Linked DNA regions of Solitalea canadensis DSM 3403. The protein of the gene in region 1 binds, or shares a complex with, the protein of each later gene. Links are inferred from orthologs where the notes say so. Each region holds a gene or a part of one and is shown on either strand. Other genes may lie near its edges. The genes, in order: carB and carA.

What was found.
Region 2: the proteins of carB (region 1) and carA are in contact, whole or in part, in a solved structure (PDB 1KEE), measured with the Escherichia coli proteins. The link is inferred for Solitalea canadensis DSM 3403 from one-to-one orthologs.

Annotation. Positions count from the first base shown.
Region 1 is NC_017770.1:4,153,887-4,165,294, reverse strand. Bases 4,905-8,243 are described here. They hold carB (carbamoyl-phosphate synthase large subunit), read left to right. Parts: upstream 4,905-5,229; coding sequence 5,230-8,043; downstream 8,044-8,243. Other genes in these bases: SOLCA_RS17280 (outer membrane beta-barrel protein), read left to right, coding at 8,219-8,243; SOLCA_RS17290 (pyridoxamine 5'-phosphate oxidase family protein), read right to left, coding at 4,905-4,986. Also shown: SOLCA_RS17310 (TonB-dependent receptor), read right to left, coding at 1-700; SOLCA_RS17305 (AAA family ATPase), read right to left, coding at 1,085-1,624; SOLCA_RS17300 (M13 family metallopeptidase), read right to left, coding at 1,702-3,747; SOLCA_RS17295 (carboxypeptidase regulatory-like domain-containing protein), read left to right, coding at 4,074-4,388; more of SOLCA_RS17290, read right to left, coding at 4,570-4,904; more of SOLCA_RS17280, read left to right, coding at 8,244-8,800; SOLCA_RS17275 (2'-5' RNA ligase family protein), read right to left, coding at 8,862-9,437; SOLCA_RS17270 (AMP-dependent synthetase/ligase), read left to right, coding at 9,518-11,408. UniProt on the Escherichia coli protein: Large subunit of the glutamine-dependent carbamoyl phosphate synthetase (CPSase).
Region 2 is NC_017770.1:363,995-374,921, reverse strand. Bases 2,678-5,535 are described here. They hold carA (glutamine-hydrolyzing carbamoyl-phosphate synthase small subunit), read left to right. Parts: upstream 2,678-3,486; coding sequence 3,487-4,584; downstream 4,585-5,535. Other genes in these bases: SOLCA_RS23695 (NAD(P)-dependent oxidoreductase), read right to left, coding at 5,514-5,535; SOLCA_RS23700 (NAD(P)-dependent oxidoreductase), read right to left, coding at 5,129-5,512; SOLCA_RS01450 (arsenate reductase family protein), read right to left, coding at 4,739-5,092; panB (3-methyl-2-oxobutanoate hydroxymethyltransferase), read right to left, coding at 2,678-3,422. In the rest of the region: SOLCA_RS01475 (DUF3857 domain-containing protein), read left to right, coding at 1-381; SOLCA_RS01470 (NCS2 family permease), read right to left, coding at 425-1,720; SOLCA_RS01465 (RluA family pseudouridine synthase), read right to left, coding at 1,821-2,528; more of panB, read right to left, coding at 2,607-2,677; more of SOLCA_RS23695, read right to left, coding at 5,536-6,005; SOLCA_RS01440 (universal stress protein), read right to left, coding at 6,207-7,016; SOLCA_RS01435 (FtsB family cell division protein), read right to left, coding at 7,345-7,644; eno (phosphopyruvate hydratase), read right to left, coding at 7,786-9,081; SOLCA_RS01425 (trimeric intracellular cation channel family protein), read right to left, coding at 9,350-9,964; SOLCA_RS01420 (hypothetical protein), read right to left, coding at 10,052-10,927. UniProt on the Escherichia coli protein: Small subunit of the glutamine-dependent carbamoyl phosphate synthetase (CPSase).

The DNA.
Region 1 (11,408 bases):
TTAACGTGTTCGTTTGCACATTAATACTTGCTCCAAATGCACCTACACCATTTGTTGAAGTTCCGACACCACGCTGAATTTGGATATTATCAACCGATGAAGCAAAGTCGGGAAGGTTTACTAAAAATGTTCCTTGTGATTCAGCATCATTTACAGGAATACCATTAATAGTTAAATTGGTGCGAGAAGCATCGCTTCCACGAATACGGATACCTGTGTAACCGATGCCGTTTCCTGCATCAGAGGTTACGACAACCGCTGGGGTCTGATTGAGTAAGAATGGAAGGTCTTGTCCCAGATTTTGTTTTTCAAGATCAGTTTTGGTGATATTCTTAAAAGTAGTTGCAGCATTTGCACTTGCCCTGGTTGACCTTACCACTACTTCGTCGGCAATAACAGTACTGCGATCCAGCTTGATCTCAATTGTTTGGTTAGACGATAAATTTACCTCTTGTTCAAGGGCTGTGTAACCGACAAACGTAATCAAAAGCGTATGCTTGCCTGATTTTAATTTGTTGAATTCAAAGGTTCCTGAAGAATTGGTTTGAGTTCCGAGCACTGTTCCTTTAATGCTCACCGTAGCTCCCGCTAAAGTTTGGTTAGATTGTTTGTCAAAAATCTTTCCGCTCAATTGCATTTGTGCAAGAGCTAATAAAGGAGTTACCATGGCTAAATAGGCCATAAGTAAAACTTTTTTCATTTTTTGTATTTGATATGTTGTTAAACAATGCGAAAGCAAAGGGTGTACTCCCGCTAAATTTAACTTTTACCTCCCTACGCCGGCATTATCCGGATCAGGTGCTCAATGTGTCAACTGTTGAGACGTTTTAACATTGATGGGTATAATCTCAGCCTGTATTTTAGAGTATCAGGTTTGAAGTTAAAGGTTATAAGAAGCTGAACATGCGGTCAGCGCTTAAAACTCGAAACTTAGAACTTATTACTCTTTAAGGCACCCCTTAAGAATAAGACAAAGGTAGGTTAAAATTTGAGAATTTGAGAAAACTGTGAATTTGGAAGTTAAAAAGGGCTCGCAAAGCCTCAAGGACACATAGTTTAAATGAATATTAATTGTTGCTTAAGCTTAGTTTCTTTGTGTGCCTAAAACCTTTTCCACAGCGGCTATGCCATTGTCAAAACGCTCTTGTCCAAGCCCGGTTATGATGGTATAAGAAGCATTTAGGGTTTCGAGCTCTTGTTTGTAAATATCAAAGAAGTATTCTCGTTTATGAGGAAAATTACGCTGAGGATCGTCTTCCCATGGATTATCAATATACATTAGCAGGTAATGGTCATAATGACGATTCTTGATTTCTTCAGTTACAAAATCCGGTGCTGAACCAAATACTTCTTCACACCAAACTTTAACAGTCATTACGGTTACATCGCAAATTAATAGTTTGTTTGCTTCAGGCAATAATTTCTCTTCTAATGCCAACTGTCCATAAAACATATTGATTTCATCTTCCAGCGTGCAATCACGATCTAAGCCTTCACAATACTCACGAGCATATTCAGGAACCCAAACAGTGTTGTAATATTCAGCAAGGTATTGAGCCATTGTTGATTTTCCCGTAGACTCAGGGCCAATAATGGCAATTTTTAGGATGGAAGATTGATTCATTAATATAAACCGCAAAGACGCGGAGTCGCAAAGATAATTAACAACTTTGCGTCTTCGCGTCTTTGCGGTAAAATTAGTTACCAGATTTTCACTCTTAAGCTATCTGGTCTCCACATGGCATCGCCTTGTTTAATACCGAAAGCTTCGTAAAATGCCGGGATGTTAGCAAATGGTCCATTAACGCGAAGATTAGCTGGCGCATGAACATCGGTCATGATTTGATTGGCAAGGTTTTCATCACGTTGATGACCTAACCAACCCATTGCATAGCCTAAGAAATATCGTTGAGCCGGGGTAAGTCCGTTGATTTTTTTACCTTTCTTATACTGTTCAGTTTTTACGAAGGCGTCCCAGCCAAGTAAAATACCACCTAAGTCGGCAATGTTTTCACCTTGAGTAGCATCCCCGTTTACATGTAAGCTATCTAAGACCTTGTAATCATTAAACTGCTTGATGATCATTTGGCAACGTTCTTTAAATTTAGTCTCATCTTCAGGAGTCCACCATTTTTTTAAGTTACCTTTTTCATCAAACTGGCTACCCTGATCGTCAAATCCATGGGTAATTTCATGTCCGATAGTTGATGCAGCGGCATAGCCATAAACAACTGCGTCATCAATATTTTCATCATTCCAGCCCGGTACCAGGAAAATTGCTGCAGGTAATACGATTTCGTTGTTAGATGGGTTGTAATAAGCATTGTAAGTTTGAGGCGTCATTTCCCATTCATTACGGTCAACCGGCTTTCCTAATTTATCTACGTTGTATTTATACCAAAACTCACTACCGCGTTTTATGTTGGCAAGGTATGATGAACGATCAATATTTAAGCTTGAAAGGTCTTTCCATTTATCCGGATATCCAACTTTTTTGGTCATACTCGCAAGTTTAGCTAAGGCTTTCTGCTTGGTTGGTTCGCTCATCCAATCCAGTTTTTTAATACGCTCTTTGTAAGCATCGCGAATAGCTTCAACCAAATCTTCGTAACGTTTCTTGGTTTTTTCAGAGTAATATTCTTTCACGTAAAGCTGTCCTAGTACTTCGCCCATAACAGCTTCTTCAGAACTCAACACACGTTTCCAGCGTGGACGCTGTTCTTTTTTACCCGTAAGAACCGTTCCATAGAAACGGAAGTTTTCATCATCCAATGCTTTGTGAAGGTAAGATGCGCTTGAGCTTACCATGTTCCAGCGTAGGTATTCTTTCCAACTATCAACAGGAATAGATTTTAAGCTTACTTCAATTTGCTTAAAGAATTCAGGTTGGCCAACTATCACAGAATCGATTTTCTTAATCTTCATTTTGGTTAACAGGTCATTCCAGTTGATTGACGGCGTTAACTTGTTTAGATCGCTAACTGATAATTTGTTATAGTTTTTATAAGGATCACGAAGATCTTCAAGTTTACGGGATGCTTTTGCCAGCGATTCTTCAATTTTGTAGGTATTTTCAGCAGCTTTGTTTGCGGTTGATTCATCAAATCCTGAAAGTTTGAACATGTTGACCAAATGCTTCTGTTGGTAATCCTGGCGGATTGCCGCTGTACGTCCGTCTTTATTGAAATAATAATCCCGGTCTGGTAAGCCTATACCGCCTTGATTTAAATAAAGAGCCATTACCTCACTATTTTTAGTATCCTGGTATACATACATCGAGAATAACGGACTATCACCTAATGTATGCTGGTAAGCAATCTCGTTTAATACTCCGTTAATATCTTTAATCGCAGCAATACGATCAATATCAGCTTTTATTGGTTGAATGCCTTGTTTCTCAATGCCGACAGTATCCATTCCTGTGTGCCAGAAATCTCCGATCTTTTGGCTATTACTACCTTCAGCTTCTTTTGCTTTTGCAGCATCTTCGTTGATCTTTCTGAGTTTATCATAAATCTCATCATTTACCAGGTTGCCAATTCCCCAACGGCTATAAGCCGAAGGGATCGGGTTTAATTTGGTCCAGCCTCCGTTAGCGTATTGAAAGAAGTCAACACCTGGTTTGGCTGTTGTGTCAATATTTTCTTTAACAAAATCTTTTTTTTGTGAAGCATTTTGCTTGTTACAGGAGATTGTAGCAATAGCAAGCCCACTGATTAGTAATAATTTGCTTTTGTTGATATTCATCAGGGTTAGTTTTTATACTTTAAAAGTAACAAAGTACCGAATTTCTCAGAAGATTGCTGTGTAACAGTTATATAGAAATCGGGAATAAAATATCCATGCTCTGCAAGCTTTTCCACAATTGCAACAGTTCGGTTACAATTCAAAAACTGCTTAGAAAGCTATTGAGTAAGGTTTTTGTATGGTTTCAGGTATTAAACTGTTATCGGCACATCATTTGGGTTACAATTGGAAATGGCAATGTTTGTTAATTCAAAAAACTGAACTATAGATAGAAAAACTTTTACCTGACTAATAAATTATTGTAGAACCTAAAAAATCAAAACAGTATGAAAAAAGTAATGTTAGGTTTAGTTGCGTTGACGGGATTGTCAGCGGGACTTTTCGCGTTCACCGCAGCTGAAAACTCAGGTATTAAAGGTACGGTAGTTCCAGCAGAAGGTGCAAGTCAGGTTTGGGCAATTGCTGGTACAGATACATTAAAATCTGCTGTATCTGCTGGTGCATTTGAGTTCAGTAACATTAAAGCAGGCAACTACAAAGTTGTTGTAGATGCGGTAGAGCCACTAAAAGACGTACAATTTGATGTTTCAGTACCTGAAAATAAAGTTGTAAACGTTGGCGAAATTAAATTGGCCCAATAAAAATCCCAGCTATATTTATTCCAGGCGAGTAGAGTCGTCCCGGTTAAACCGGGACGGCTCTCTCATTTTTTGGTGTTTCTTGCATGCCCAAAAACTCTACCATTTATTAATCTCATTGTAATAGTATTGGTGATAAATTAAATCTAAGAAAGAGTGACATCCTTCCAATCTTACCCAGTTTTCAAAATCTAATCTCTTCAATCGTAACCGGAACATTAAAATCTGAATAACGAATCCATCTAGGTGAAACGGAAAAATAGGCGATATCTTTCCAGTTTTCCTTCCGGTCCTTGCCGTCAGGGAAAACGTTAAAATAAATTTGAAGTAGTTCTTCAAGTTCTTTTTCGTCAGGAATTTTGGCAGTACCCTCATATTGAATCGTCTGCTCACCGTCCCAACCAATTACAAATGCAATTGAAGGGTTATTGATCAAATTCTGATATTTTCTGGATGTACTTAATGTGTCGAAAATAATTCTGAGGTCTGTTGTAATAGCAATGCCAACCACTGCTGATTCAGGCAAACCATCAACTGTTACAGTCGATAAAACTGCGTACTTGTTTTTTGAGATGAATTCGTATAAAAAATCAACTGTCATTCAAGTTGGTAATAGTTGCACACTATTCAGCAAAATCGAAATATTTACCGAATGTACCCGAATATACTTAATTACAGTATGGGGCTAAAATCTTTATGATTGCGGATTAATCCTTTAAATTATAAGAACTATATTTAATATCTTTTTATGAACTTATATCCAACTATCCAAAAAACGAAAATAAATCCTTAAATTAATTTCAAAAATGATACCTTTGCACAATTTTTAGACTCCCTTCATAGAATGCCAAGAAACGAAAGTATCAAATCAGTCCTCATCATCGGTTCTGGCCCAATTATTATCGGCCAGGCATGTGAATTCGATTATTCAGGCTCTCAAGCAGCTTTATCGTTAAAAGAAGAAGGTATTTCGGTTTCGATTATTAATTCGAATCCGGCTACCATTATGACCGATAAGGTTATTGCTGATCATGTGTACCTGCTGCCGCTTAATTGTGAGAGTATCGAACAGATTTTGCAAGAACAAAAAATTGACGCTGTGTTACCTACCATGGGTGGACAAACCGCGCTTAACCTTGCAAAAGAGGCTGAAGAACGTGGAATTTGGGCTAAATACGGTGTTAAAGTTATCGGTGTGGATGTTGCCGCAATCGAGAAAACAGAAAACCGTGAAGAGTTCCGCCAATTAATGATTGATATTGGAGTGGGAGTAGCCCCTTCAAAAATTGCTAACTCTTTCCTTGAAGGTAAAGAGGCAGCTCAGGAAATCGGTTTTCCACTAGTAATACGTCCTTCTTATACGCTTGGTGGTTCAGGTGGTGGTTTCGTCCATAAAAAAGAGGATTTTGACTCAGCGTTAAATCGTGGTTTACAAGCTTCTCCAACTCATGAAGTGTTGGTAGAGAAAGCGGTAATAGGCTGGAAAGAATACGAATTAGAGTTACTTCGCGACAGCAATGATAACGTGATCATTATCTGTTCGATCGAAAACTTCGACCCAATGGGTATCCATACCGGAGACTCAATTACTGTTGCTCCGGCAATGACACTGTCAGACCGTTGCTACCAGGATATGCGTAACCAGGCAATCAAAATGATGCGTGCTATCGGAACGTTCGCTGGTGGCTGTAACGTACAGTTCTCAGTAAGTCCTGACGATGAGTCGATCATCGCGATTGAAATTAACCCTCGTGTATCTCGTTCATCGGCATTAGCTTCTAAAGCAACTGGTTATCCAATTGCTAAAATTGCCGCTAAATTGGCAATTGGTTACAATTTGGATGAGATCGAAAATCAAATTACAAAAACTACTTCTGCATACTTTGAACCATCACTTGACTATGTGATCGTTAAAGTCCCACGTTTCAATTTTCAGAAATTCAAAGGTGCAAATAAAGAGTTAGGCTTACAGATGAAGTCGGTAGGTGAGGTAATGGCAATTGGTCGCAGCTTTACCGAAGCACTTCAAAAAGCTTGTCAGTCATTAGAGATCAGTCGTAACGGTTTAGGTGCTGATGGAAAACAACTGAAAGATCTTGACAAGATTATGGATAGCCTTGAGCATCCAAGTTGGGATCGTTTGTTCCACATTAAAGATGCATTAGCGTTAGGCGTTCCAGTTTCATCGGTACAAAAAGCAACCAAAATAGATCGTTGGTTCTTGATGCAGATTCAGGATCTGGTTCATTTAGAGTTAGAAATCAAGCGCTATTCATTAGCGAATCTTCCAAAAGATTTGTTAATCACTGCCAAACAAAAAGGGTACTCTGATTTACAGTTAGCGTATTTGTTAGGAGTTGATGAAGATGCTATTTACTATAAACGTAAAGAATTAGGTATCCGCAGAGTTTACAAAATGGTAGACACCTGTGCTGCTGAGTTCCCGGCGCAAACGCCATATTACTATTCTACTTACGAAGGAGAGAATGAATCAATTCCTTCTGATAAGAAAAAGATCATTGTGTTAGGCTCTGGTCCAAACCGTATCGGACAAGGTATTGAGTTCGATTATTCTTGTGTTCATGGTTTATTGGCTGCAAAAGAAGCAGGGTATGAATCAATCATGGTTAACTGTAACCCTGAAACTGTTTCTACCGACTTTAACATGGCTGATAAGTTATACTTTGAACCAGTTTTCTGGGAGCACGTTCGTGAGATCATCGACTTAGAGAAGCCAGAAGGTGTAATTGTTCAGTTAGGTGGTCAAACGGCCTTAAAAATGGCTGAGTTGTTACATAAAAACAACATTAAGATCATCGGAACTACATTCCCTGATATGGACGTTGCTGAAGATCGCGGTCGTTTCTCTGACTTGTTAAAAGATCTTGATATTCCTTATCCGAGATATGGAGTTGCACACTCTGCTGACGAAGCAATTAAAGTTGCAAGTGAAGTTGGCTATCCTGTATTGGTTCGTCCTAGTTATGTATTAGGCGGACAAGGTATGGAGATCGTAATCAATGATGAAGAATTAGAACGCGCTGTAGTAAAATTATTGCGCCATATGCCGGATAACAAAATCCTGATCGACCACTTCCTTGATCGTGCTGAAGAATCTGAGTCAGATTCAATCTGTGATGGGGAAGATGTGCACATTGTTGGTTTGATGGAACATATTGAGCCTGCAGGTATTCACTCTGGTGATTCAAGCGCAGTATTGCCTCCGTTCAGTTTATCTGAAAACGTTCAGAATAAGATGAAAGAGTACACCATTAAGCTTGCAAAAGCGCTGAATGTAAGAGGTTTGTTAAATATTCAGTTCGCAATTAAAGATGAGAATGTATATGTAATTGAGGCAAATCCTCGTGCTTCACGTACAGTTCCGTTCATTGCGAAAGCATATGATGTTCCTTATATCAACATTGCAACTAAAGTGATGCTGGGAGTTAATAAATTAAAGGACTTTACAATTGAAGAGAAGTTAAAAGGTTACGCAATTAAAGAGCCGGTATTCTCATTCGATAAATTCCCTGAGGTGAATAAAGAACTAGGACCTGAAATGAAATCTACTGGTGAAGCAATTCGCTTTATCAAAGATCTGGAAGATCCTTATTTCCGTCATCTTGTAAAAGAAAAATCAATGTATCTTTCTAAATAATAATTAGTCAGGAACAATATGAAACTCCCATTTGAAAATTTCAAATGGGAGTTTTTCTTTATTTAAGAAATTGAAACACAGTATTTAGTCTTTGTTATCTAAAGAAACTTATTTAAATTAGAGGTATCATCTAAATTTTGCAAAAAACTTAAGCACTCTATTTAAATTATTCTTTATGAAAAAGCTCTCTACACTTTTGATTTTGCTATTAGCAGTAACGATTACTGTTAAAGCACAAACCCAACGGGGCAATTTGCTCATTGGGGCTCAGCTGGCCAATATTGGCGGCGTATTCCAAAGCGGTAGCAGTTCATTTACATTTGGCATTACTCCTATGGTTGGTTTCTTTATTCAGGATAATCTGGCGGTTGGTCCTAATGTAAGTTTCGATTATACACATGCTAATGATGAAAACTTCTTTACCTGGAGCGTTGGCGCTTTTGGACGTAAGTATTTTGACGACCCAAGTATTGAGTTCTCTAAAAGGAGCACCTGGTTTTTAGAAGCAAATGCAGGTATTCAGGGTGTAAATGCTGCCGGAGATAATACTAATGGTTTAGGGCTAGGTTTTGGTCCAGGCCTTGCTTATTTCATTACGCCAAATATTGGCTTGGAAGGTTTATTAAAATATGATCTCACTCTTGGTTTTGGTAGCTCTACAACTACCAATCAAGTAAGTTTAAATGTGGGTTTCCAGATTTATTTACACAAAGACAAGGCTAAAAATATTATTGAAGAAGAAAAGAAAAGTCAATAATCAATCTTGTTCTCTATAATAGTGAAAAATGCTGTTCCTGACTTTATGGGAATGGCATTTTTTAATTAATTAAAAGACTGATATTGCTTAAAGGAAATGAAGCATATTTTTGCCATGTTTTCCCATTATGTTTTAATAGATAAAACTCATTAACATCGAACTCTCTTAAATACGGTTGGTTTTCTAAAAGCGGCCAAGCTTTCAATGTTTCTTCTCGTTTTAGATCTCTGTATGCAATTGTAATATGTGGATTAAACCGTTTCGAAGTATCACTAACAGAAAATCCATTCTTTCGTAGAAAGCACATCAAATGCCTGTGAAATCTTTGTAACAAAGGATTATGTACTGGTTTTATAAAAATCACATCACTTCGTGGATTCAGAAAATAACCAAAACCATCCAATTGAATTTGTAACGGCTGTTCTTCTTCAGAAAACTGTATTAAATTATTAATCAACTGGCTCATTGCTTCATGCGTCATTCCAAAGGGTGGCTGTAAGGTGATATGAGGAATTATGTGCTGGCCTTTTCGGGTATTAAAATTCTCAGCAAATAATACCTTTAATTCATTTACTTCCTGGGTAACTGTAGCATCCGGTAGGAGTGCTATTAGATAAAGGCTTTCGCTTCCATTCATAGCATTCGGATTTTTTGTACCCTTAATTTACTGATTTCAGTAAAGAAGTTTTATTTTGCGGTCTTTTTTGTGGAAAAGTTATGAAAACGATCATCGATTTATTTGAAGAAAGTGTAAATAGATACAGTAATAATCCTTTTTTGTGGGAAAAGAAAGAGGGAGAGTATGTAGCACTTTCTTACATGCAAACTCGCGAGCAGGTATATCATTTGGCTGCCGGACTGATAGCTGTTGGCGTTGAAAAAAATGATAAGGTTGCGTTTCTTGCAGAGGGTCGTAATGCATGGATAGTTGGTGAACTTGGTATTTTATACACAGGTGCCGTAAATGTACCATTATCAGTAAAACTGGAAGAAAGCAATGATCTGATCTTCCGTATTCAGCATTCTGATGCGAAGTACATTATGGTGTCGGCGCGTAATCTCCCTAAAATCCGCGCCATCATCGAGAACTTACCTAATGTTAAAAATGTAATTGTTTTTGATGAGCTTGATAATTATCAATCCAAGGAAATTCATATAGGAGAAATAAATAAACGTGGTGAAGAATTTCTTGCAGAACGAATGCCTGAATTTGAATCGCGCTTCAAATCGATTAAGGGAAATGACTATGCAAATATCAGCTATACGTCAGGGACAACGGCAGACCCAAAGGGAATCATTCTTTCTCATAGAAATTATACTTCCAATGTTGAGCAGGCACTAAGCCTGATGAATATTCCTGCTAACTGGAAAACGCTGATTATCCTTCCTTTAGATCATTGTTTTGCACACGTGGCAGGTTTTTACAGTTTTATGGCTTCGGGTGCAAGCGTGGCGACTGTTGATCCGGGTAAGAACGCGATGGATACGCTTAAGAATATCCCTGTGAATATGCAGGAAATTAAGCCGAATTTGTTGTTGAGCGTTCCGGCATTGGCCAAAAATTTTAAAAAGAATATTGAAAGTGCAATTAAGCAGAAGGGCGGAATAACCGAAAAATTGTTTAATCACGCTTTAAAAATTGCTTACGCTTATAACCGTGAAGGTTTCAACAAAGGACAAGGAGCTAGTATTGTGTACAAGCCTTTGTTGGCATTTTATGATAAGATTTTGTTCTCGAAAGTGCGTAACGCATTTGGTGGAGAATTAAGTTTCTTTATCGGAGGAGGTGCTTTGCTTGATATCGATTTACAGCGCTTTTTCTACGCTATAGGCGTGCCAATGTTTCAGGGTTATGGGTTGTCGGAAGCTACGCCGATCATTTCTTCTAACTCGCTTAAGAAGCATAAACTAGGCTCTTCTGGTTATCTAGTTAAGCCAATGGAGTTAAAAATATGTGATGAGCAAGGTAATTCCCTTCCTGTCGGACAAAAAGGAGAGATTGTTATCAAAGGTGAAAATGTAATGATGGGTTATTGGAAGAATGAAACAGCCACTGCTGATACAATTAAAAATGGATGGCTTCATACCGGCGACTTGGGCTATATGGATAGCGATGGCTTTTTATATGTATTAGGCAGGTTTAAAAGTTTGCTGATTGGAAGTGACGGAGAAAAATATAGTCCGGAAGGTATTGAGGAATCGTTGGTTGAAAACTCAAAGTTTATTGATCAGGTGATGTTGCATAATAATCAGGATGCCTATACAACAGCCTTGCTTGTGCCCAATAAGGAATCGTTAAAATCATATTTGCGTCAAAAAGGGCTGAATTGGGAATCAGAAGAAGGTAAAAAAGAAGCAATTAAAATGCTACAGGCCGAAGTAAACGAATATAAAAGTCAGGGTAAATTTGCCGGAATATTTCCGGAGCGATGGTTGCCGGCCACTTTTGCTATTTTACCGGAAGGCTTTACAGAGCAGAATCACTTCCTTAACAGTACACTTAAAATGGTGAGGGGTAAAATAACCGATCATTATCAAAATCGTATAGAGGCTTTATATACAGCCGAAGGGAAGAATATCCTGAATGATGAGAACTTCAGATCGTTAA
Region 2 (10,927 bases), 3.8 Mb from region 1 along the record:
ACAATTTACCTGCAACCGTTTATATTCGACAAACTTGAAAGCAATCCACTTAAACAAAATATAAGAACTTTCCCTATCGACTTTGGCATCAAGAAACGATCAATAACCAATTTATCCATTACTATTCCTGAAGGGTACGAAGTTGAATCAATAGTAAAGAACACAAACTTTGTGCTAGCTGATAAAAGTGGATTCTATAAGATTGGCACTGAAATAAATGGCAACAAAGTTAACATTCAAACGATTCTGCAGCTAAACGAGACCATCTATCCGTCAGAGGCTTATCCAATGCTTAAAGAATTATTCAGTTTGATTATTAAAACCCAAAATGAGCCAATTGTGTTAAAGAAGAAAACTGTTAATATTGCTACAAAAAAATAAAAACAACGAAGGGAAGATGATCATCTTCCCTTCGTTGTTTTTATCACATCCAAACTAATTTCAGAAGAAATAAAAGAGCAATAATATACACCGTAATACTTATTTGATTAGCTTTTCCGGTGAATAGCTTAATAAATACGAATGCCAACATTCCAAAAACGATTCCTTGAGCAATGCTATAAGTAAATGGCATCATTACCATTGTCATGAACGCAGGGATCGCTTCTGTAAAATCATTGAAATTGATACTTGCGATTGAAGAAACCATAAACAATCCCACAATTATTAATGCCGGAGCAGTTGCTGCTGAAGGAACTAATAAAAACAATGGGGCAAAGAATAGTGCAATTAAAAACATTCCAGCAGTACTCAAGGCGGTTAATCCAGTCCGACCCCCTGCCGCTACTCCTGAAGCACTTTCAACATAAGCAGTAATAGTACTTGTTCCTAATATAGCTCCAAAGGTTGTTCCGATAGCATCTGCAAATAATGCCTGTTTTACTTTCGGAAAATTACCATCTGCATCTATTAATCCGGCTTTTGCTGCTACGCCAAGTAAAGTTCCGACGGTATCAAATAAATTAACAAACAGAAAAGTGAGTATGACAACAAGCATATCTGCCGAAAAAATATCTTTCCAATCGAATTGGGCAAAAATTGGTGATAATGAAGGTGGCATACTAACCAAATTTCCTTTAGGAAGTTCAGTTACTCCAAGTGGAATTCCTAACAATGTACCGGCTAAAATTCCAATTAATATAGCAGCTTTAACATCAAGAGCTACTAGAACAGCTGTTACAAGTAATCCAATCAGAACAACCCAAACATGTCTGTCGGCCATATTACCTAATGTAACTAAAGTGGCCGAATTAGCCACAACCAAGCCTGAATGCTGTAATCCAATGAACGTTATAAATAAACCTATACCAACTGGAATTGCATCTTTTAATGTTTTTGGAATACTATTCACAATCAATTCCCGAACATTAAAGAAAGTTAAAACCAGGAAAATTAGTCCTTCAATAAAAACGGCAGTAATTGCCATTTGCCAAGAGTAACCCATTACCTGAACCACCGTAAAAGCAAAAAATGCATTTAATCCCATTCCGGGTGCAGCGGCAATTGGCAAGTTGGCCATAAAAGCCATAACCATTGTGGCGATTACTGTAGATAGTACGGTTGCTGTAAACAATGCATGCTTATCCATTCCTGTAGATCCTAAAATGGCCGGATTTACAGCAAGAATATAAGCCATGGTCATAAAAGTGGTTATACCTGCAAGAATTTCTGTTCTGACTGTTGTTTTATGACTGGATAACTGAAAAAGTTTTTCAAACATCAGCGTTAAATTAATGTTGAGCGCAAATTAATGAAGCATATCATTTACCTATAAATTACTATTTATAACTGTAAAATGATACGGCAATTTATTATTAGGATTATATATTAAAATTTCGCCAAATAGGATCCGAAGGCAATGGAGCAATAATTTCCATGGGTTCTTTCTTTACCGGATGTTCAAACGTAATTTTTCTTGCATGCAGATTAATACTCCAGTCGGGATTAGAGCGTTGAAACCCATATTTCCTGTCGCCCCGAATTGGACAACCCATATTGGCTAACTGCACACGAATTTGATGATGACGACCGGTTAACGGATTTATCTCTAGCAGATAATAGGAGTCTGATTTGGAAAGCACTTTATAAGAAAGCTCACTTCTTAAACTTCCTTCAATTTCTTTATCGTAAGCTTTGGAGGTATTCGTTTGCGGATTCTTTCTCAGATAGTTGATGAGCGTATCTTCTTTTTTAGGAGGAGCATTTTTTACAACGGCCCAATAAGTTTTATGGATATCTCGCCCTTTAAACAGCTTATTGAAGCGTTCTAATGCTTTGCTTGTTTTAGCAAAAAGTATTACTCCACTTACCGGTCGGTCCAAACGATGTATCAGCCCTGCAAAAGCAGCACCAGGTTTATCGTAAGTATATTTAATATAATCTTTAACAAAGTCGATCAGTGGCTTATCTCCTGATTCATCAGACTGAACAGCAATTCCTGCCGGCTTATTGATAGCTAGTATATGATTGTCTTCATAAAGAACTTCAATGTCTTTATAAGTATATGTATTAACTAACCCTTTCCCCATCCCTATTAGTTAATTATGATGAAAAACAGTACCAGATCAGTGATCGGGCCTGCCAATTAATATTTATTTCGCTGCTAATTAATATTGTTCCTTTTTTCCAGGAAAATCCTGACTTTTTACATCAGTGATGTATTGTTTTACCGCACCGGTAATCTCTTCAAATAAGTTTAAATACTGACGCAAAAATCTTGGGCGGAAGCCTTTAGTAATACCCAACATATCATTCACCACCAGCACTTGTCCGTCAACATCCGGTCCTGCACCTATGCCAATAGTCGGAATTTTAACTAATGAAGTTGCTTCTTTTCCCAATTTAGCAGGTATTTTTTCCAACACAACGGCAAAACACCCCGCATCTTGTAGTATTTGAATATCAGATAACAACTTATTGGCTTCAGCATCCTCTTTGGCTCTTACTGAATAGGTTCCGAACTTATAGATCGACTGTGGAGTTAATCCAAGGTGTCCCATTACCGGAATACCTGCAGATATAATACGCTCTATAGAATCTTTCACTTCAGCACCACCTTCTAATTTTACACCGTGAGCTCCTGATTCTTTCATTATGCGAATAGCAGAGGCTAAAGCTTCTTTTGAATTACCCTGATAAGAACCAAAAGGTAAATCAACCACTATCAATGCACGTTTAGTACCACGTACTACCGACGAAGCATGATAAATCATTTGGTCAAGTGTAATAGGAAGCGTAGTCTCATGCCCCGCCATTACATTTGACGCCGAATCACCTACCAAAATAACATCAATTCCGGCACCATCAAGAATTACTGCTGTCGAGTAATCATAAGCCGTTAGCATTGAAATTTTTTCGCCGTTCAGTTTCATTTCCTGTACGGTATTAGTGGTAATTCTACGTATTTCGGTATTGACTGACATTTTGTAGGATTTAATTGAATAAATGCAGGCGAAAGTACCTGATTTTTTCTACCTTTGCAACTTAATGAGCACGTTCGAGAAAATCCCTGCTGTACTATTACTTGAAGATGGTACGGTATTCCATGGAAAAGCTGCCGGTAAAATAGGTACCACTACCGGCGAGATTTGTTTTAACACCGGAATGACCGGTTATCAGGAAATTTTCACAGATCCTTCGTACTATCGTCAAATCATGGTTACGACCAATGCACACATTGGTAACTATGGTATCAGCGATGAAGAAGTTGAATCTGGTTCGGTAAAAATTGCAGGATTGGTTTGTAAGAATTTCACGTCGAATTATTCACGTAAAATGGCTGATGAATCGATCCAGGAATATTACCTTAACGAAAATGTAGTGGCAATTTGCGATGTAGATACTCGTCAATTGGTACGTCACATCCGCGATAAAGGAGCCATGAATGGTATCATTTCTTCTGAAACCCTTGACCTTGATGAATTGAAAAAGAAACTTAGCGAAGTTCCTTCAATGGCAGGCTTGGAATTATCTTCGGAAGTAAGTACCCGTGAACCTTATTTTTACGGAAATCCTGAAGCTACCCACCGTGTAGCCGTTTTAGACTTAGGTGTAAAGAAAAACATTCTCCGCAATTTTGATGAGCGCGATGTTTATTGCAAGGTATTCCCTGCAAAAACAACGTTTGAAGAAATGGAGCAATGGAATCCTCAGGGTTACTTTATTTCTAATGGCCCAGGCGATCCTGGAGCTATGCCTTATGGTGTTGATACCGTTAAGAAAATAGTTGCTGCCGAAAAACCAATGTTTGGTATTTGTTTAGGTCACCAAATGTTGGCCCAAGCAAACGGTATTTCAACTTATAAAATGAAAAACGGGCACCGTGGATTAAACCACCCTGTTAAAAACATTATTAAAAATCATTGCGAGGTAACTTCTCAAAATCACGGCTTTGCCGTAAACCCTGATGAGGTTAAAGCTTCTGATAAAGTTGAGATCACTCACATCAATCTTAATGATGGAACAATTGAAGGTATCCGTGTAAAAGGTAAAAATGCATTCTCGGTTCAATATCACCCTGAATCATCACCCGGACCTCACGATTCTCGTTATTTATTTGATGATTTCATAGCGATGCTTAAATAGGTTATTGCTTACTTAAAAATATAAACGCCGCAGATTTCCTGTGGTGTTTTTTGTTTTTGTTCTAGCGCGATAAGGAACACACCCCTAACCCCTCTCAAGAGGGGAATCTGGACGCGGTTCCCCTCTTGAGAGGGGTTAGGGGTGTGTTTATTTTCTACTTCAACTCACCTATCATCGCCTCCACTACCTTGGCACTGTTTCCAACGAATATTTTGAACCCGTCAATAACAACAGGACGTTTTAAGAAGGTATATTCCTGAAGAATCAAATCACGGTAGTCATTCTCTGTCAGTTGCTTTTCATGTAAGCCCATTGGTCGGAACTTTTGAGAACGACGGCTAAATAATTCTTCATAAGATCCGGCAAGTTCTTTCATGGCATCTAATTGAGCCGAAGTAATTGGCTCTGCCTTTATATCCTGTTTTTCAAAAGAAATTCCGGCCTCTTCTGCTTGCTTAATTATTTTGCTGCAAGTACTGCAGCTCGACAAATGATAGATTTTAGGCATAAATAGTAACTTATTGAGTTCGCAAAAGTAGACAATTTACGATAAGGAATTTTCATTAGACAGGGCATTTTCAGCGTCGCTTGCATTTTGTAATGGAGCATTGGCAATATCGTTTAATGCATTTACAGTAAAGAATGCCTGATGGCCGGAGATTAACACATTTGGAAAGGTTAATAGTCTTGCAAAAACATCATCCTGAATAATTTTATCTGAGAGATTTTTAAAGAACAATTCTGCTTCTTCTTCATAAACGTCAATTCCCAAGGAACCTATTTTACCGGTCTTTAAAGCATTTATTACCGCTTTAGTATCAATTAGTCCTCCCCGGCTTGTATTGATAAGCATAACACCTTGTTTCATCGACGCAATTGTTTGCTCGTTGATGATATGCTTATTTTCTTCCGTTAAGGGACAATGCAAACTAACAATATCTGATTCGACGAATAATTGGTCTAAAACTTACGTAAGTAACCCCATTCTCTACACATTGCTTGTTTGGATAAATGTCGTATGCAATAACTCTGCATCCAAAACCTTTTAAAATAGCGCTGAATACTTGTCCTATTTTTCCTGTTCCTACAACCCCTACGGTTTTATTAAACAGATCAAAACCCATCAGTCCGGATAACTCGAAATTCCCTCTTTTTATGCGGTTATAGGATTTATAAACCTTCCTATTTAAAGCCATTATTAATGTCATTGCATATTCTGCAACCGAATAAGGTGAATAATGACTTACGCGCATAACTGCAATATTGTGTTTTTTGGCAGCTTGCAGATCTACATTGTTATAACCGGTACATCGCAGCAAAATCGCTTTTACTTTGTAGTTTGCCAATTCGGTAATAACTTTTTCACCCAACTGATCATTAACAAAAATGCATACGGCATCATAGCCTTTTGCAAGAATCACCTATTTTTCATTAAGCTCAGGTTCAAAGAACTCGATTGTATGTTGATGATGCGTTTCGTTGAGGGTACTAAATATTTCTTTATCGTAGTTACGAGTTGAAAAGAAAGCAATTTTCATAAGAATAGATACTGAGTTTATCTAAAAATAAAAAAATCCTCCGACAGGGAGGATTCTTTATATCATTTATGTAGTTGCAGACATCTATGCATGATATGCTAACAAAGGAATGTTAATATGTTCAGCAAGCTTTTTCGTTAAACTAGGATTAAAGAACTTCTCAATCATCGTACGTTTATGCGTAACCATTACTAAAAGGTCAACATCATTTTGTTTTGCATAATTGATGATACCTTCAGAAACTGAGTTTGCTGTATGTGTTTCAACTTTGCAGTTAAGCGTTTGAGAAACCAGGTTAAGCTTATTGATTAGTGACTCTTCTTGTTTATCACTTGTATTGATCTTCAGGATCGTTGCATCCGCGTTTACGCTACTTGCAAAATCCATAATACGCTCAACATAAGGAAGCTCTTCTCCATGGAACTGCGTGGTGTACACAATTTTCTTCAATGGTTTCTCCGGATCAATATTAGCAGGAACTACTAACACGGGACAGGTTGCACGCTCTAATATAGATGAAGCATTGCTTCCCAAAAGTTTTTCAACTAAATCTGTAACGCCTTTTGTTCCCATGATAATTAGATTGATGTCTCCTTTGGTTAACTCATCTAATATTTCACTTTCAATAAGAAATCCTCGACGTGTAACAGCCTCTGTTTCCACTCCTGCATCGTGCAATTCTTGTTGAATAGCATCATTGCGTTCTTTGGCATCTCTTTCCTGAGTGGTAAGTACATCATCAATTATCTCAGGTGGCATATTAGGATCAACCATCGTTTGCACAATATGTAGCAGCCTTAATTTATACCCGTGATTAATCGCTAATCGTTTGGCATACGTCAATGCATTTGAGGCGGACTTAGAAAAATCGGTTGGAACTAATATGGTTTTCATTTTATGAACTTTGATTTATTTAAAGATAAAACGTATCAAATTGAGGTTTTATGATAAAAGTCATACACTATTTTTGTATTAATATTATAACAACTTTACTATAAGTTTAGTTTTAAAATCTACGAGCAGGATGGGCCATTTTTAAGTATTAAACCTATAACTTACTCTGGTAGTGGCTAACAAACAAACGAGAACCTTAAATTGAAGCGCTTTTAGAACTTGCATACTATTCGCACATTATCGTGTAAACAATTTACTCAAAAGTGTTGAATTTGATAACTTAATTTAAAGGAAATTGAAGATACAAATTCAAAAAATGAGTAAAAGATTATTTTTCTTCTTCAGGAACGATCACGAAAATATCTTCGCCATCTCTTTTCATAAGGTACTTTTCACGTGCAAATTTCTCCAGTTGTTCAGGATCAGTAGAGAGTTCTTTTAGATCTTTTTTAACTTTAATAATCTCTTCTTTGTAATACTGTTGATCTTTATGAATCTGACTTAATTTCTGACGGTATTCATATTGGGACGTAAAGTCATTTCTGTCCAAAAACATCATCCAAACAAAAAAAACAACTAGTGTTAAGTAATATTTATTTTTTACGATGGAGACAAGTTTCTGTATCATACTGACTGCGAGCTTACTGTTTCAACGGCACATTCGTATACCGTCTCTTTCAAAGGTAATGAGAAGATATTAAAACCGCAAAGGCGCGGAGACGCAAAGATTAACTTTGTGCCTTCGCGCCTTTGCGGTTAAATATTATGGTTATTTCTTAGCGAACTTGAAGTTTTTACCTAAGAAACGTGCAGTAGAACCTAATTCTTCTTCGATACGAAGTAATTGGTTGTATTTAGCGATCCGGTCTGAACGAGAAGCTGAACCTGTTTTAATTTGACCACAGTTTAAAGCAACCGCTAAGTCAGCAATGGTGTAATCTTCTGTTTCGCCAGAACGGTGACTCATTACTGAAGTGTAACCGTTATTTTGAGCTAAAGTAACAGCGTTAATAGTTTCAGTTAAAGAACCAATTTGGTTTACTTTTACCAAGATTGAATTTGCTACACCCATATCAATACCTTTTTGAAGGAATTTAGAGTTAGTCACAAACAAATCATCACCTACCAACTGTATTTTATCACCTAACTTCTCAGTTAATTTTTTCCAGCCATCCCAATCGTTTTCAGCTAAACCATCTTCGATAGAGATAATTGGATATTTAGCAGCCCAGTCAGCCCAGTAAGCAACTAACTCATCGCTAGTAAATTTACGATCCGGGTTTGATTTATAGAAGCTATATAAACCTGTTTTCTCATCGTACATTTCAGAGCTGGCAGCGTCCATAGCAATATAAACATCGCTTCCTGGTTTATATCCAGCCGACTCGATAGCTTGCAATACAGTTTCGATCGCCTCTTCGTTTGAACCGATGTTTGGAGCAAAACCACCTTCGTCACCTACGTTAGTAGAGTAACCTTTTTTCTTTAATACATTTTTCAAGTGGTGGAATACTTCAGTACCCATACGTAAAGCATGAGAGAAAGACTCCGCACCAACAGGCATTACCATGAATTCTTGGTAATCAATTTTGTTATCAGCGTGCGCACCACCGTTTACAATGTTCATCATTGGAATTGGCAATGTGTTAGCATTAACACCTCCAATGTAACGGAACAATGATTGGTGAGATTCTTGAGCAGCCGCTTTTGCAACAGCTAAAGAAACACCTAATACAGCATTTGCACCTAAATTACCTTTGTTCTCAGAACCGTCGATTTCGATCATGGCTTTGTCGATCAGGTTTTGATCAAACACATCCATACCACGCAATGCGTCGGCAAGTTTATCATTTACATTGGCAACAGCTTTAGTTACGCCTTTACCCATGTATACATTTTTATCATTATCGCGAAGTTCTACAGCTTCGTGCATACCGGTAGAAGCACCGGAAGGTACAGCCGCACGGCCTACAACACCGTTCTCAGTGATTACATCCACTTCAACGGTAGGATTACCTCTTGAGTCGAGGATCTGCCTTGCTTTAACATCTAAGATTAAACTCATGTTATAGTTATTTGTAATTTGTTATTATGTTCTGTGTGGTTTGCAGAAATTATCTGTTTCCCAGCTATCCCAAACCGTTATTCCTGCTTTTAATAGTGCAGCCGAAAGTAGCTAAAAATACTCACACAGACAAACTGATTTTTGTCAGGCTTTTATTAATTTTATAAAATAATTCAAATAAATTACTGATTTGATTAAATTAAGAACACTTTATTAAAGTTATCAAAACAAACAATACTTAGTGTAATATTAACACTAAATGTTGTTTTCAGGCTTCCCTTTCGTAAATCATTGGAAGGTATAATTTATACCTGATGGAAATTACACGAACCAAAACTACCGTAACAGCTGAAGCTATTTCAGTTAAATGCCGGCTTACCTCAAAATACTGTAATAGAAAGAACAAAGTACCTCCTAAAATACAAGCAGTTGCATAAATTTCCTTTCTAAAAACATGTGGAATTTCATTGATCAGCATATCTCTCAACACCCCTCCAAACGCCCCTGTCATAGTGCCTAGTGCTACACACAAGGCCGGATGCAACCCAAAAGCCAATCCTTGGGCAATTCCGGTTACCGTAAAGGCCCCCAACCCAAAGGAGTCGAAAAAGAAGAGTGTTTTTTTAAAATGATGAACATATGGTTTAGCAAACAATATCACCACATAAGCACCAAAAACTGTTAAAACAGTGGTGAAATTTCGCATCCAGGCAACAGGTGTGTAACCAATCATTACGTCCCGCAGTGTTCCCCCACCAACCGCTGTCACGAATGCCAATATAAGTACTCCAAAAATATCCAGACGTTTGTTCATGGCCGCCAAAGCACCGGAAATAGCAAACGCAATTGTTCCTAAAATATCAAAAAGGTGTAAAATGGACATGTAATTTTTGAGTTAGACCATGGTCCATAGTCCATAGACCATAGTATAAAATAAGACTGAAAGCATTCACTATCGACTATCGACTAATTAATAATCCCCGTTACGTTTTCTGATAAACCACTCTATGGCGAGCAACGTAATGATCAATCCGAAAAGCCACTTTAAGTTAATTAATTCATCGAGCTTTTTATCTTCAAAAGTGATTGTTTTGATGGTTTCTTTGTTTGTTATCAGCTCTTCAAGTTTGTTAAGCTGATTCGGATATACCATTTCACCTCCATTATTTTTGGCCAGGTTAAATAATAATTGATGGTCAGCGGTAGTTTGAAGCTCTTCTACATTTAAAGCATTGATTATAAATGCACCAGAGAAAGATTGCTCTTTACTTCCCAACTTTGTTTTGGCTGTATAGGTATAATCTCCTACGGGTAAAACACCTGCATTTAAAAAATAAGCCTTATCCGTTTTACTAAATGAAAAGTTATAATTTTTCCCTTCTTTATTTTTTACCACAACGGTTACTTCCGGATCATTAACTGGCTCATAGCTATCATTATACAACTCAGCATTAAACAAAATCGATTCATTCTCATCGAAGATTTTTTTAGGTTGAGTAACTCTGAATTTGCGCTTATCCTCGCGGGCCGTTAAATACTGAACCGTTTTTGTCAGAAATTCATTAAAAGCTTCGTGATTACCATTCGTTTGAAAATCGGCCAAACGCCAACGCCATAAGCCTTCACCAAATAAATAACCGGTTTTCAATCCATTGTTGTCACTAAAGCTTAACAGTGGCTCCCCTGTTTTCACTGTCCCGATTTGCTGCGTTAATAAAGTTCCTGTCAGATTTTTCAGTGTAAACTTAGCAAATGGGGTGTTTAATGGTGGATACCCTGCAAACTGCTTCTGAGCCGCTTCAGATAACGTAAACTGAAAGAAATCACCCTGAAATACTGGCTGGCT